DNA from 2 places in the Halobacillus sp. B23F22_5 genome. Region 1 is predicted to be linked to the other one. Evidence: predicted binding sites of a transcription regulator. Region 1 holds the regulator's gene; the other holds the start of a gene.
What was found. Region 1 encodes NrdR, which represses ribonucleotide reductase genes. Its sites were predicted from a motif close to AACACNATATATNGTGTT; they were not measured.
Positions count from the first base shown of each region.

Region 2: a site for NrdR is predicted at 2,588-2,605, ahead of ACGTN9_RS04215 (vitamin B12-dependent ribonucleotide reductase). Genes of this name have one in related genera too.

Region 1 covers NZ_JBIEKI010000012.1:77,361-83,318, reverse strand. Annotated here, with positions in the region: gene speD (adenosylmethionine decarboxylase) at 152-529, shown strand; gene ACGTN9_RS15075 (cytosolic protein) at 693-1,091, shown strand; gene nrdR (transcriptional regulator NrdR) at 1,130-1,588, shown strand; gene ACGTN9_RS15065 (replication initiation and membrane attachment family protein) at 1,651-3,021, shown strand; gene dnaI (primosomal protein DnaI) at 3,042-3,974, shown strand; gene ytxC (sporulation protein YtxC) at 4,088-4,933, shown strand; gene thrS (threonine--tRNA ligase) at 5,270-5,958, shown strand, end outside.
Region 2 covers NZ_JBIEKI010000002.1:168,389-174,346, forward strand. Annotated here, with positions in the region: gene gcvPA (aminomethyl-transferring glycine dehydrogenase subunit GcvPA) at 1-224, shown strand, start outside; gene gcvPB (aminomethyl-transferring glycine dehydrogenase subunit GcvPB) at 217-1,677, shown strand; gene ACGTN9_RS04210 (rhodanese-like domain-containing protein) at 1,948-2,319, opposite strand; gene ACGTN9_RS04215 (vitamin B12-dependent ribonucleotide reductase) at 2,743-5,310, shown strand; gene mntR (transcriptional regulator MntR) at 5,446-5,874, shown strand.

The sequences.
Region 1 (5,958 bases):
AACCGTATATAATTTCTTTGAACTTCTGAATTCTAGTAATCAGATGGCTACTCAAAGGGTTAGGACCTCTCTGGACTAACTTTCCCCCGTGGTAGTTATTTCCGAAGTATTTGGAAGTCGATTTTTAACCGCTAAAAGGGGGATTCATATTATGGATACAATGGGAAGACATGTTATTGCAGAATTATGGAACTGCAATATGGATAAATTGAACGATATTAACTATATTGAAAAAGTATTTGTAGATGCTGCACTAAGGGCTGGAGCTGAAGTGAGAGAGGTAGCTTTCCACAAATTTGCACCTCATGGAGTAAGCGGGGTAGTCATTATTTCAGAATCTCACTTGACAATTCACAGCTTCCCAGAACATGGCTATGCAAGTATTGATGTTTATACCTGTGGGGATCGTATTGATCCTAACGTAGCAGCCGATTATATTGTCGAAGCACTAGATGCACAAACGAACGAGAGCGTTGAAGTACCCAGAGGAATGGGTCCAGTTGAAGTCAAACAATCCAAAGCCTTGTAATAAAATGGGAAAAGCCACAGACCTAGTGTCTTGTGGCTTTTTTTGATATAAATTACGACATAATATCCGACATTTTTTGCTGTCGTCGTTTATGCTCGACCAAAAAACATGTTAAAATGAAATAAGTATATGTCGGGAAAGGTTAATAGAGAAGGAGATTACCATGAAAAAGTTTGTTTCGAAATATTTCACCAGCCATTCAGAGACAAGAGAACATCATCAGGATGAAGCATTACAGACACACTATTTTAAGACTACTAAAGATAAAGCCTTGCAAGCTGTGAAGGAAATTTTCGATAGTGAAGCATTTACAATCCTTTCGACGTCAGAAGAACATGGGGAGATAAGTGTTAATTATAAAGGCAAAAAGAAGGCATTTATTGTAGCTAGTATCGTAATGGTAAAACCGTTCCGTACCGCGGTGGACTTTTCTGTGACCACGGAATCAGGCGGACCGGTAGACTTCGGCTTTAGCCGTAATCTGATTATCCAGTTAAATGAAAAGCTGAAGAAACGTTTGACTTATATTGAATCTTCGATGGCTAATAAATTGAATCAATAGAATAAATGCTTGTTGTATAGCGGTGGAGATGATAGTAATTGAGATGCCCAAATTGTCAATTCAAGAATACAAAAGTACTGGATTCACGTCCGATAGAGGAAGGAAGAGCGATTCGCAGGCGCAGGGAATGTGAACAATGTGGTTTTCGTTTTACTACCTTTGAACGGATTGAAGAGGTTCCGTTGATTGTTGTCAAAAAAGAAGGGACAAGGGAAGAATTCAGTCGTGAAAAACTGATGCGCGGGTTGATAAAAGCTTGTGAAAAAAGGCCTGTCGCATTAGAAGAAATCGAGAAAATTGCCTTGGAAGTAGAAAAAGAATTAAGAAATCAGGGTAATGCTGAAGTATTGAGTGAGGATATTGGAGAAATGGTGATGGAGCGACTTTCTAAGGTAGATGATGTCGCTTATGTCCGGTTCGCATCGGTTTATCGTCAATTCAAAGATATCAATGTCTTCTTAGATGAGCTGAAAGATTTAATCAAACGTGAGGATTGATGTCCGGAGCTACAACCGGGCTCTTTTTTCTTCTAATTACGAAAAAAACAGGGGGTGGGGAGATGAATCAATCGATTGGTAAGATATTGCCTGTAGATGGATATAGTGTGCAGTTGAATGGCGTGGTTCCGAGAGATTTCGGCATGTCTTTATCTCATTTATATCAACCCATCATAGGTATGGAAGCAATCACGCTTTACCAAACACTGTTGAGTGAACATGATTTATCCTCGAAGCCTGAAATCCATTCGCACCATACACTGATGAATTATTTGGCAGTCCCTCTGGATCATATTTATGAAGCACGCAGAAAGTTGGAAGCCATCGGTCTTATGCAGACGTTTTCCACAGAAGAAGAAGGACGTACCTGCTATATATATGAATTGCAGCCTCCATTTTCACCAGAACAATTTTTTTATGATGACATGTTGTCCTTATTGCTGAACCACGAATTGGGAGCTGACAAATACAGTCGTTTACGTGATCGTTTCCTTAAAGAAAAATATCCTTTGGAACAATGTGAAAATGTTACTGCATCGTTCGATGAAATTTTTCATGGCTACCAGAAATCTGGACCAGCTTTCACAGCAAGAATGCCAGAAAAAGAAACAAATATTGTAAAGCTGCAAACAGCCTCTGGCCCATATCTTGAAAATGACCGAATTGACTTTACCTATATATACCAGTCACTCAAAGAAAAGATGTATCCCGCTGAGAAGATATTGACTGTACGCCATAAACGGATTATGATGCAGCTTGCTTCTTTGTATGATCTATCCTCACAGGAACTTGAAAAAGCTATTGGCTGGGCTTTGAATGAAGAGAATCAATTGATCGTGGAGGAATTAAAAGAAGCTTGTCATGACCTTTCGCCAAAAAAAGGCAAAGTCACCTCCCTTAAAACCATAGAAAAAAAGGAAAAAGTCACTGAAGATCCAAATGTAGATGGAAATGCTACAAAGGAAGATCAGTTTATCGCTATGCTGGAAAGAAAGTCTCCCAAGGAATTGCTCGAAGACTTATCTTCCGGTAATGAAGCTTCTGCCCAGGATTTGAAATTGATTCGTGATGTTATGACAGAACAGGGATTATCACCTGGAGTAATGAATGTACTCGTCCACTACGTATTATTGAAAACCGATATGAAGCTCTCCAAAGCTTATTTGGAGAAAATCGCCAGCCATTGGGCAAGAAAGAATGTCACTACGGTGCGCCAGGCAATGACAATGGCTAAAGCAGAACACCAGAAATATCAGCAATGGGGTAAAAATAGTAAAGGACGAGTTAAAAAACAATCGAAAGAAATTATTCCGGATTGGTTCAAAGAGCGGGAAAATGATACGAAACAGAAAGAAGAAAAAAAGGGTTCACAAAAAGTTGATAAAGAAGAAATTGCTGCCCGCATTAAGCGGATCACCAATAACGGAAATTGATAAACAGGGTGTGATGGAAGATGGAACCGATACAATCCTCTTTAAAGAAATGGATGCGTGAAAATAAAAATTTCAAAGGTCATTTTACCAAGATAAAACAAGAGTTGTTGTCCTCCCAAGAAGTATCCAGACTATTGCGTGATCATCCTGAATTGGATGAGCAATCATTAGAAAAACAACTGATGAAACTTTATGAATATCATAGTCAATCTAAAAAATGTGAAAAATGTCCTTCGTTAGAGGGTTGTATCAATATTCTTCCTGGATATACACCGAACCTTGATGTTGAAGGACAGCAATTGCACCTTTCCTATGATAAGTGTCCCCGAAAATTACGCCAAGAGCATCAGGAAAAACAGCAGTCGCTTGTGAAGAGCCTATATATGCCTAAGGAAATTTTAGAGGCAAATTTGGAACGGATCGATTTGTCAGATGACGATAGGTCGGATGCTATAGCAAAAATGATTGGGTACTTGGAAAATATCCAAGAAGAACTACCACAAAAAGGTCTTTATTTCCACGGCCCATTCGGGGTAGGAAAGACATATTTTCTAGGTGCAGTGGCCAATAGACTGAGTGAAAAGAACATACCTTCGATGGTCATTTATATGCCTGAATTTGTCAGGGAAATGAAATCATCGATAAAAGATGATACATTGAACGAGAAAATCCAGGCATTTAAGACCGTGCCAGTATTAATGCTTGATGACATTGGTGCGGAATCACAGTCTGCCTGGTTCCGTGATGAAATACTCGGTTCCATACTCCAATACAGAATGATGGAACGTCTGCCAGTCTTTTTCAGCTCCAATTATAATTTAAAAGAACTCCAGGAAGTGTTTACCACTTCTAATCGTGGAGATGTGGAAAGTGTTAAGGCATCAAGGATAATTGAACGGATTAAGCAAGTCAGTGAAGTTATACCCTTATATGGCGAGAACCGTAGAAGTTAACAGCTTTTATTTTTAAATTGCCCATGCAGTTATCAAACTGTATGGGCATTTTTTCATCCCCTTGTCCATATAGATAGAATAGATTGATTGTTGTTAGGGGGAACGGGGCCAATATGATACGTTTCTTTTTTATCTCGAGGCAAGAGACGATTACTTTTTGTGATGCCATCATGCAGGAGGGGGCAAAGTTCCAGGTCCAGTGGGAAGGAGATGACCAGGGTGGTAACCAGGTCTCTCTCATCGGAGAAGAATGGGGGGAGGGCGAGAAAGATATTCTGGTGAATATCCTCTCATCATTAGTTTTCAAATATCGCCTCCCATTATGGCAAAATCAGCTGATCCGTCAAAAATTCTATTATCAGGACGATGAAGAAATTCATAGAATAAGGGAAATTTGTGATTGGCTGAACGATACAGAACAGCGAAAAAAACTGGGCGTCAGACTGCCTTCACTTGAAGATAGTATACAAGTTTTCATTCGAAAAAGAATTCAACTTAAAAGTGTGGTTAATTTTAATGAAATGATGCCTTTTTGCTTCCAGCATGTACGCACGCTATTACTTAGCTATATCGGTGCGGCACTCGATGAATTCAAACGCGAGGAAGATTATCTGCTATGGGTGGAATCTCTCCGGCACTACATGCAGGATAAACCATCCAAAGTGGAAGAGCTTTATTTACTGCAAGGCAGCCAACTTCATTATTATTTAGAAGATGGCAAGCTGCTGTCAAAAATGGAAATAAAATCTTTATTAAAAAAAGAACCACTACGTATATTTTCAGGAGAAGTTGACGATCATAGTATCACTGCAGCCCTGGTATACGCGCCGAAAAAATTATATGTATATGGGGATCCAGCTGAACCGAAAGTTCAAACCATCATCAATATCTTTCAAGAACGAGTGATTTGTAAACCTGTTCATGCGTTTCCATTCCATCACCCGTCTCATGTTCATTGAAAATGGGCTTGATTTCTCTTTGCACTATCGCTATAATACGTACATATCCTATAACATCAAGGTAACGATGAGGACACGGACGCAAGTCGCCGATGCATAAGAGAGGGAAGCCACCGGCTGAAAGCTTCCTGCAAACGAGCTTCCGTTCACCACCTCTGAACCCTTTCTGTGAATCTACAGTAGCAGAAAGCGTATGGTCTGCGTTAAAGATGTCAAAGAGCCGCATGATTTTTGCGGGAATTAGGGTGGAACCACGAGCTAACGCTTGTCCCTTTGCCAATAGAGCAGAGGGATGGGCGTTTTTTATTTACACAAAAAAGATAGGAGTGAAAGGCCATGTCTGATCAAATTCAAATCACTTTCCCGGACGGTAATGTCAAAGGATTTTCAAAAGGTACGACAGGGGAGGATATTGCAGGTGATATTTCTCCAGGACTGAAAAAACAAGCGCTTGCCATCAAGCTGAATGGGGAAATGTATGACTTACGCCGTCCGATTGAAGAGGATGGAGCTATCGAAATCGTAACCTATAAAAATCCTGAAGGACTGGAGGTTCTTCGCCACTCTACAGCACATCTGATGGCCCAGGCGCTCAAACGTTTGTATGGAAATGTCAAACTTGGTGTTGGTCCTGTTATTGAAAGCGGATTTTATTATGATATTGATATGGAAGAATCATTAACACCAGAGGACCTTCCTAAGATTGAAAAAGAAATGAAGCGAATCGTCAATGAGAATCTTGAAATCGAACGGTTGGAAGTCAGTCGGAAAAAAGCGAAAGAAATGTACCGGGAAATCGGGGATGAGCTGAAAATTGAACTAATCGACGATATTCCAGAAGATCAGCCGATTACAATTTATAAACAAGGTGAATTTTTCGATTTATGTCGTGGTGTCCATGTTCCGCAGACAAGCAAAATCAAGATATTTAAGCTGCTCAGTATCTCCGGTGCATACTGGCGTGGTGACAGTGATAATAAAATGCTTCAACGTATCTATGGTACTGCATTTGAAAAGCAGGGACA
Region 2 (5,958 bases), on a different contig from region 1:
CAGTTACTTACCAAGGGCCATTTTTCAATGAACTTGTCGTCAATCTCGGTACCGATGTCCAGAAAGCGACCAAGAAGCTGCTTGAGAAAGGCTTCATCGGCGGGTATGATCTAAGCGCCGATTATGAAGAGCTTTCAGGGCATATGCTGATCGCCGTTACGGAGGTCCGTTCTAAAGAAGAGATCGACAAATTCGCGCAAGAATTGGGGGATTTACATGAGTAATCAAGATTTTCCACTAATATTCGAACATAGCCAAGAGAGCCGGACAGGCTTCAGCCTTCCGGAGATGGATGTCCCAGAGGTAGACATGACAGAAATGCTGGATGAACGTTACATCCGCAAAAACGAAGCGGACCTGCCAGAAGTGAGTGAGTTGCAAATTATGCGTCACTATACAGCACTGTCTACACGGAACCATGGAGTAGATTCAGGGTTTTACCCACTTGGTTCTTGTACTATGAAGTATAATCCCAAAATGAATGAAGATGTAGCGAGGCTGACAGGCTTCAGTCATATTCATCCTCATCAGCCGGTAGAAACGGTGCAGGGGGCATTGGAATTGATGTATGACCTACAAACTACCCTTGCAGCAATTACCGGTATGCATACAGTGACTTTACAGCCGGCAGCAGGGGCACACGGGGAATGGACTGGACTCATGATGATCCGTGCCTTCCACGAAGCAAATGGTGATTATGGACGTACGAAAGTCATTGTACCTGATTCCGCCCATGGCACGAATCCGGCTTCTGCAACTGTTGCAGGGTTTGATGCTGTAACTGTCAAATCAGATGAGCGCGGCTTGGTTGATTTAGAAGACTTAAAGCGTGTTGTTGGAGAGGATACAGCTGCATTGATGCTGACTAACCCAAATACACTAGGTTTGTTCGAAGAGCATATATTAGAAATGGCAGCAATCATTCATGAAGCAGGTGGAAAGCTTTATTATGATGGCGCAAACCTGAATGCCATCCTGGGATATGCTCGTCCGGGAGACATGGGGTTTGACGTCGTTCACTTGAACCTTCATAAAACCTTTACTGGCCCGCATGGCGGTGGGGGACCCGGTTCCGGCCCAGTAGGTGTTACAGAAGAATTTGCGGCTTATCTTCCAAAGCCGGTGTTAACAAAAAAAGAAAATCACTATGTATTTGACTATGATCGCCCTAAGTCTATCGGACGGGTAAAACCGTATTATGGTAACTTCGGTATCAACGTTCGTGCTTATACGTATATTCGGACGATGGGAGCGGAAGGACTGAAAAAAGTAAGTGAGCATGCTGTGTTGAACGCCAACTATATGATGAGGCGTTTAGAGAAGGAATATGAGTTGCCTTTTACCCAGCATTGTAAACATGAATTCGTATTATCAGGCAAACGCCAGAAGAAATTAGGGGTAAGGACACTTGATATTGCGAAACGGCTGTTGGACTTCGGCTATCATCCGCCAACTATTTACTTCCCATTGAATGTAGAGGAAGCCTTGATGGTGGAGCCGACAGAAACAGAATCAAAGGAAACACTTGATGCTTTCATTGATGCGATGATTCAAATTTCCAATGAAGCTAAAGAGAATCCGGAAATTGTCCAGGAAGCTCCTCATACGACAGTGGTCAGCCGAATGGATGAAACAACGGCAGCCAGAAAACCGATTTTGCGCTATAACAAAGACTGAGCACATAACAAAAGCGCAAGCGCCTTGTTCACCCCCGACAAGCTTAAGCCAATCCTCGCCGTGACGCTTGTTGTCACAGAGAGGATTGACTTAAGACCTCGAGGGGGTAGGCGCTGGCCGATGAAAACGCCACGTCCTGTGGCGACATCGGCACTAGCACGTCCTATGCGTCGGAGCTGGATGCAGCCCAATGCAGAATGTTATCCACGATCATTAAATTTTATAAATTACTAGACACTAAAAAAGCATCCTTTATCGGATGCTTTTTTATTACCCTTGTTTGATTTTTCCGCCCCAGTGTTTAAATCCGCCTTTCAGCTGATTCAAATCCCTGTAACCTTTTTTATGGAGTACTGCCGCGGCACGAGCTGAGCGTGCACCGCTTTGGCAATAAAGGTATACAGGCTGATCTTTTCTGACTTCGATAAGACGATGATTCAACTGAGATAATGGTATATTTCTTGCCCCCAGGATATGGCCGCCTTTGAATTCTTTCGGCTCCCTTACATCAATCAGTTGTGCTTTGCGATATCCTTGTCTGAATTCCTCTTCCGTCAACGTAGTGAGAATTTTACGGGTTTTAAAAAATCTATATAACCAAAATCCAAGCAGAACAATAATCGTTATAATCAATAATTCCATCTTACTGATACCCCCATTTGTCTATTCCTTTATCTATTATATGGATGATTGGACAAATTTTCAAAGAGTTTTTGTTAAAAATAACTCTTCCACTAACTGTTAATGCTATGTAGACACGTTTTTGTCACCGAGGAGAAAGTCGCGGTCATTTGCAAACGATAAAAAAGTTTATCTGGGAGATAAAAATAAGCAATTGCTATTGTTATCTCTATTTCTCTATTATTTTCAACCTTTTTTACGATTGACAATTGCAGTTTATTTCGTTCTAAACACAATATCTGGTACTTTTTTAAAAAAAGAACACAATATATTGATTAAGAATCTCTCGATGTGGTATGTTACTTGTAGAAATTAAAAAATACCAACAACAAGAAGAATACCACCAATCCTAAATAAAATAAATAGTGAAGGAGAGGTTCACTGATGCCAACAACTGCGGAATCTCATACAAACATCGATGTGGAGCGGTTGAATAAAGATATTCGACAATTTCCACAGGTTCACGAAATAGAGCCAGACATGAAAATAACCCATAAAGGTGTTTCTCGTCTTGTAATGCTTGATCGCTACGCATTCAAGGATACTGAAAGACTTACATTAGGTGAAGGAGACTTTGTGGTACTGACTGTCAAAGAAGATCCTAACTTTCCGGCACGGGGGTTAGGGTTTATTGAATCTATCGATTGGGAAGCGAAGAAAGCAAAAGTCAAAGTCGAGCAGGAGTTCGTCCATGTCCTGGATAACGACAAGGAGCGGGAAACAGGGATAGTTACCCGTAATCTTGATACCATCGACAAACCATTGGAGATTTTCTATGAACAAATCGCCATGCGTAATGCTGCAGGTTTAGCAGAGGTAGAGACTGTCCCTGAAAACAAACAAACCTGGTATAAAGAATTTTACAAAGAGCTTTCTGAATTGAATTTTGTACCAGCAGGCCGTGTTTTATACGGGGCTGGTGCCAATACAGATGTTACTTATTTCAATTGCTATGTTATGCCATTTGTTCAGGATTCCCGTGAAGGAATCTCAGACCATCGTAAGCAGGTGATGGAGATTATGTCACGCGGAGGCGGCGTAGGAACGAATGGTTCCACACTACGGCCCCGCAACGCCCTTGCCAGGGGAGTGAATGGTAAATCATCAGGTTCTGTATCATGGTTGGATGATATTGCCAAGCTGACCCATCTCGTAGAGCAAGGTGGTTCCAGACGAGGAGCGCAAATGATCATGCTTTCAGATTGGCACCCGGATGTACTGGAATTCATTATTTCTAAAATGCAGAACCCAAGAATCCTTCGCTTTTTAATTGAAAATACAGAAGATGAGCAAATCAAGCGGTTAGCCCAGGAAAAATTGAAATTCACTCCATTGACAGAAACTGAACGAGATATGTATCAAAGCGTCGTCAACTATAAAAACATGCCAGGTTATGGCGGCTTCACGGAACAAGCGATCAGAGAAGCAGAAGAAAAGTTGTTGACTGGAGGAACATATACCGTTCATAACCCAGACTTCTTGACCGGTGCAAACATTTCTGTCTGCATCACGAAGGAATTCATGGAAGCTGTGGAAAATGATCAGGATTACCATCTGCGTTTTCCAGATGTAGAAAATTACACGAAGCAGGAGATGGCAGAGTATAATGAAGAGTGGCATAAAGTAGGAGATGTACGCGAGTGGCAGGATAGAGGCTATGATGTTCGTACCTACCGGAAAATCAAAGCTAAAGAGCTTTGGAACCTTATTAATATCTGTGCCACTTACTCAGCTGAACCTGGCATCTTTTTCATAGATAATGCCAATGAAAAAACCAATGCTACAGCTTATGGTCAAAAGGTAGTTGCAACAAATCCATGTGGAGAACAACCTCTCGCTCCTTACTCTGTCTGTAATTTGGCAGCAGTTAACCTGGCTGCTATGGCAGATAAGGCTAATAAAAAAGTAGATTACGATAAATTAAAGAAAACAGTCGAAACAGGTGTCCGTATGCAGGACAACGTCATTGACGCCACACCATACTTTTTGGAAGAAAATCGCAAACAGGCACTTGGTGAACGTCGTGTCGGTCTTGGGGTCATGGGACTTCATGATCTGTTAATATATTGTGAAACAGAATATGGCTCTGACGAAGGTAATAGACTAGTCGATGAGATATTTGAAACGATAGCGACAACAGCTTACCGCGCTTCCGTCGAACTAGCAAAGGAAAAGGGCAGCTTTCCGTATTTAGTCGGGGAAAGCGAGGAAGAAACTCAGGAACTACGTCGCCGTTTTGTCGAGACCGGTTACATGAAACAGATGCCCGAAGACATCAGGGAATCAATCCTTGAACACGGCATCCGTAACTCTCATCTGCTAACAGTTGCGCCTACTGGTAGTACAGGTACTATGGTAGGGATATCTACTGGGCTGGAGCCATACTTCTCGTTCTCTTATTTCCGAAGCGGACGATTAGGAAAGTTCATCGAGGTTAAGGCGGATATCGTCCAGGAATATCTTGATGCAAATCCACAACAGGATTCTGACAAACTGCCTGATTGGTTTGTGACCGCTATGGGTCTGTCCCCTGAAGCGCATGCGGATACACAATGTGTTATTCAGCGCTGGGTCGACAGTTCGATTTCAAAAACAGTGAACGCTCCTAAAGGATATTCCGTAGAACAAGTCGAAAGTGTGTATCAACGATTATACAGGGGCGGTGCGAAGGGCGGCACAGTTTATGTAGATGGCAGCCGTGACTCGCAAGTATTAACCTTGAAAGCAGAAGAGAATGACTTTGAGGGTGAACAAACAGAATTTGAATTTGAAGAAGATAAAAAGCCTCGGGTCGTATTGATGGATACGGTACAAGAATTGACGAAAACAGATGTAACCATCGGCTCAGAAGTCGGTAATACATGTCCGGTCTGTCGTAAAGGGAAAATAGAAGATATTGGTGGCTGTAACACTTGTACAAACTGTAATGCACAGTTGAAGTGTGGATTGTAAACTCATAAAACCTTGCAGGATTTAATTCTGCAAGGTTTTTTATACGTAAGGGTCTTTCTTGTCACGTATTATAAACTAGTGTATGATTTTTACTATACATAAAAGTTAACATAAAGGCAGTATTGGAGGATTAACATGCCGACACCGAGTATGGAGGACTATATTGAACAAATATATATGCTGATAGAAGAGAAGGGTTATGCTCGTGTATCTGATATCGCTGAAGCTTTAAGCGTCCACCCTTCGTCTGTAACCAAAATGGTACAGAAATTGGATCGCGACCAATATTTGAATTATGAAAAATACCGTGGTCTGGTGCTGACAGCAAAAGGTAAAAAAATAGGAAAACGTCTGGTTTATCGTCATGAATTATTGGAACAATTTTTAGAAATCATCGGTGTGGATAATGAAAACATCTATGAAGATGTTGAAGGGATCGAACATCATCTAAGTTGGAACTCCATCGATCGCATTGGTGATTTAGTGCAATTTTTTGAAGAGGATGAGTCAAGGATTAAAGGACTCCGACAAGTCCAGGAAAATAATGAAAAAGAAACAACATAAAACTGTATTTTAAAGGCGTGCCGATGAGGTGCGTCTTTTTTTCGGGAGTTTTCGGTTCTATACGAGCTTGTTTCCCCTTATATA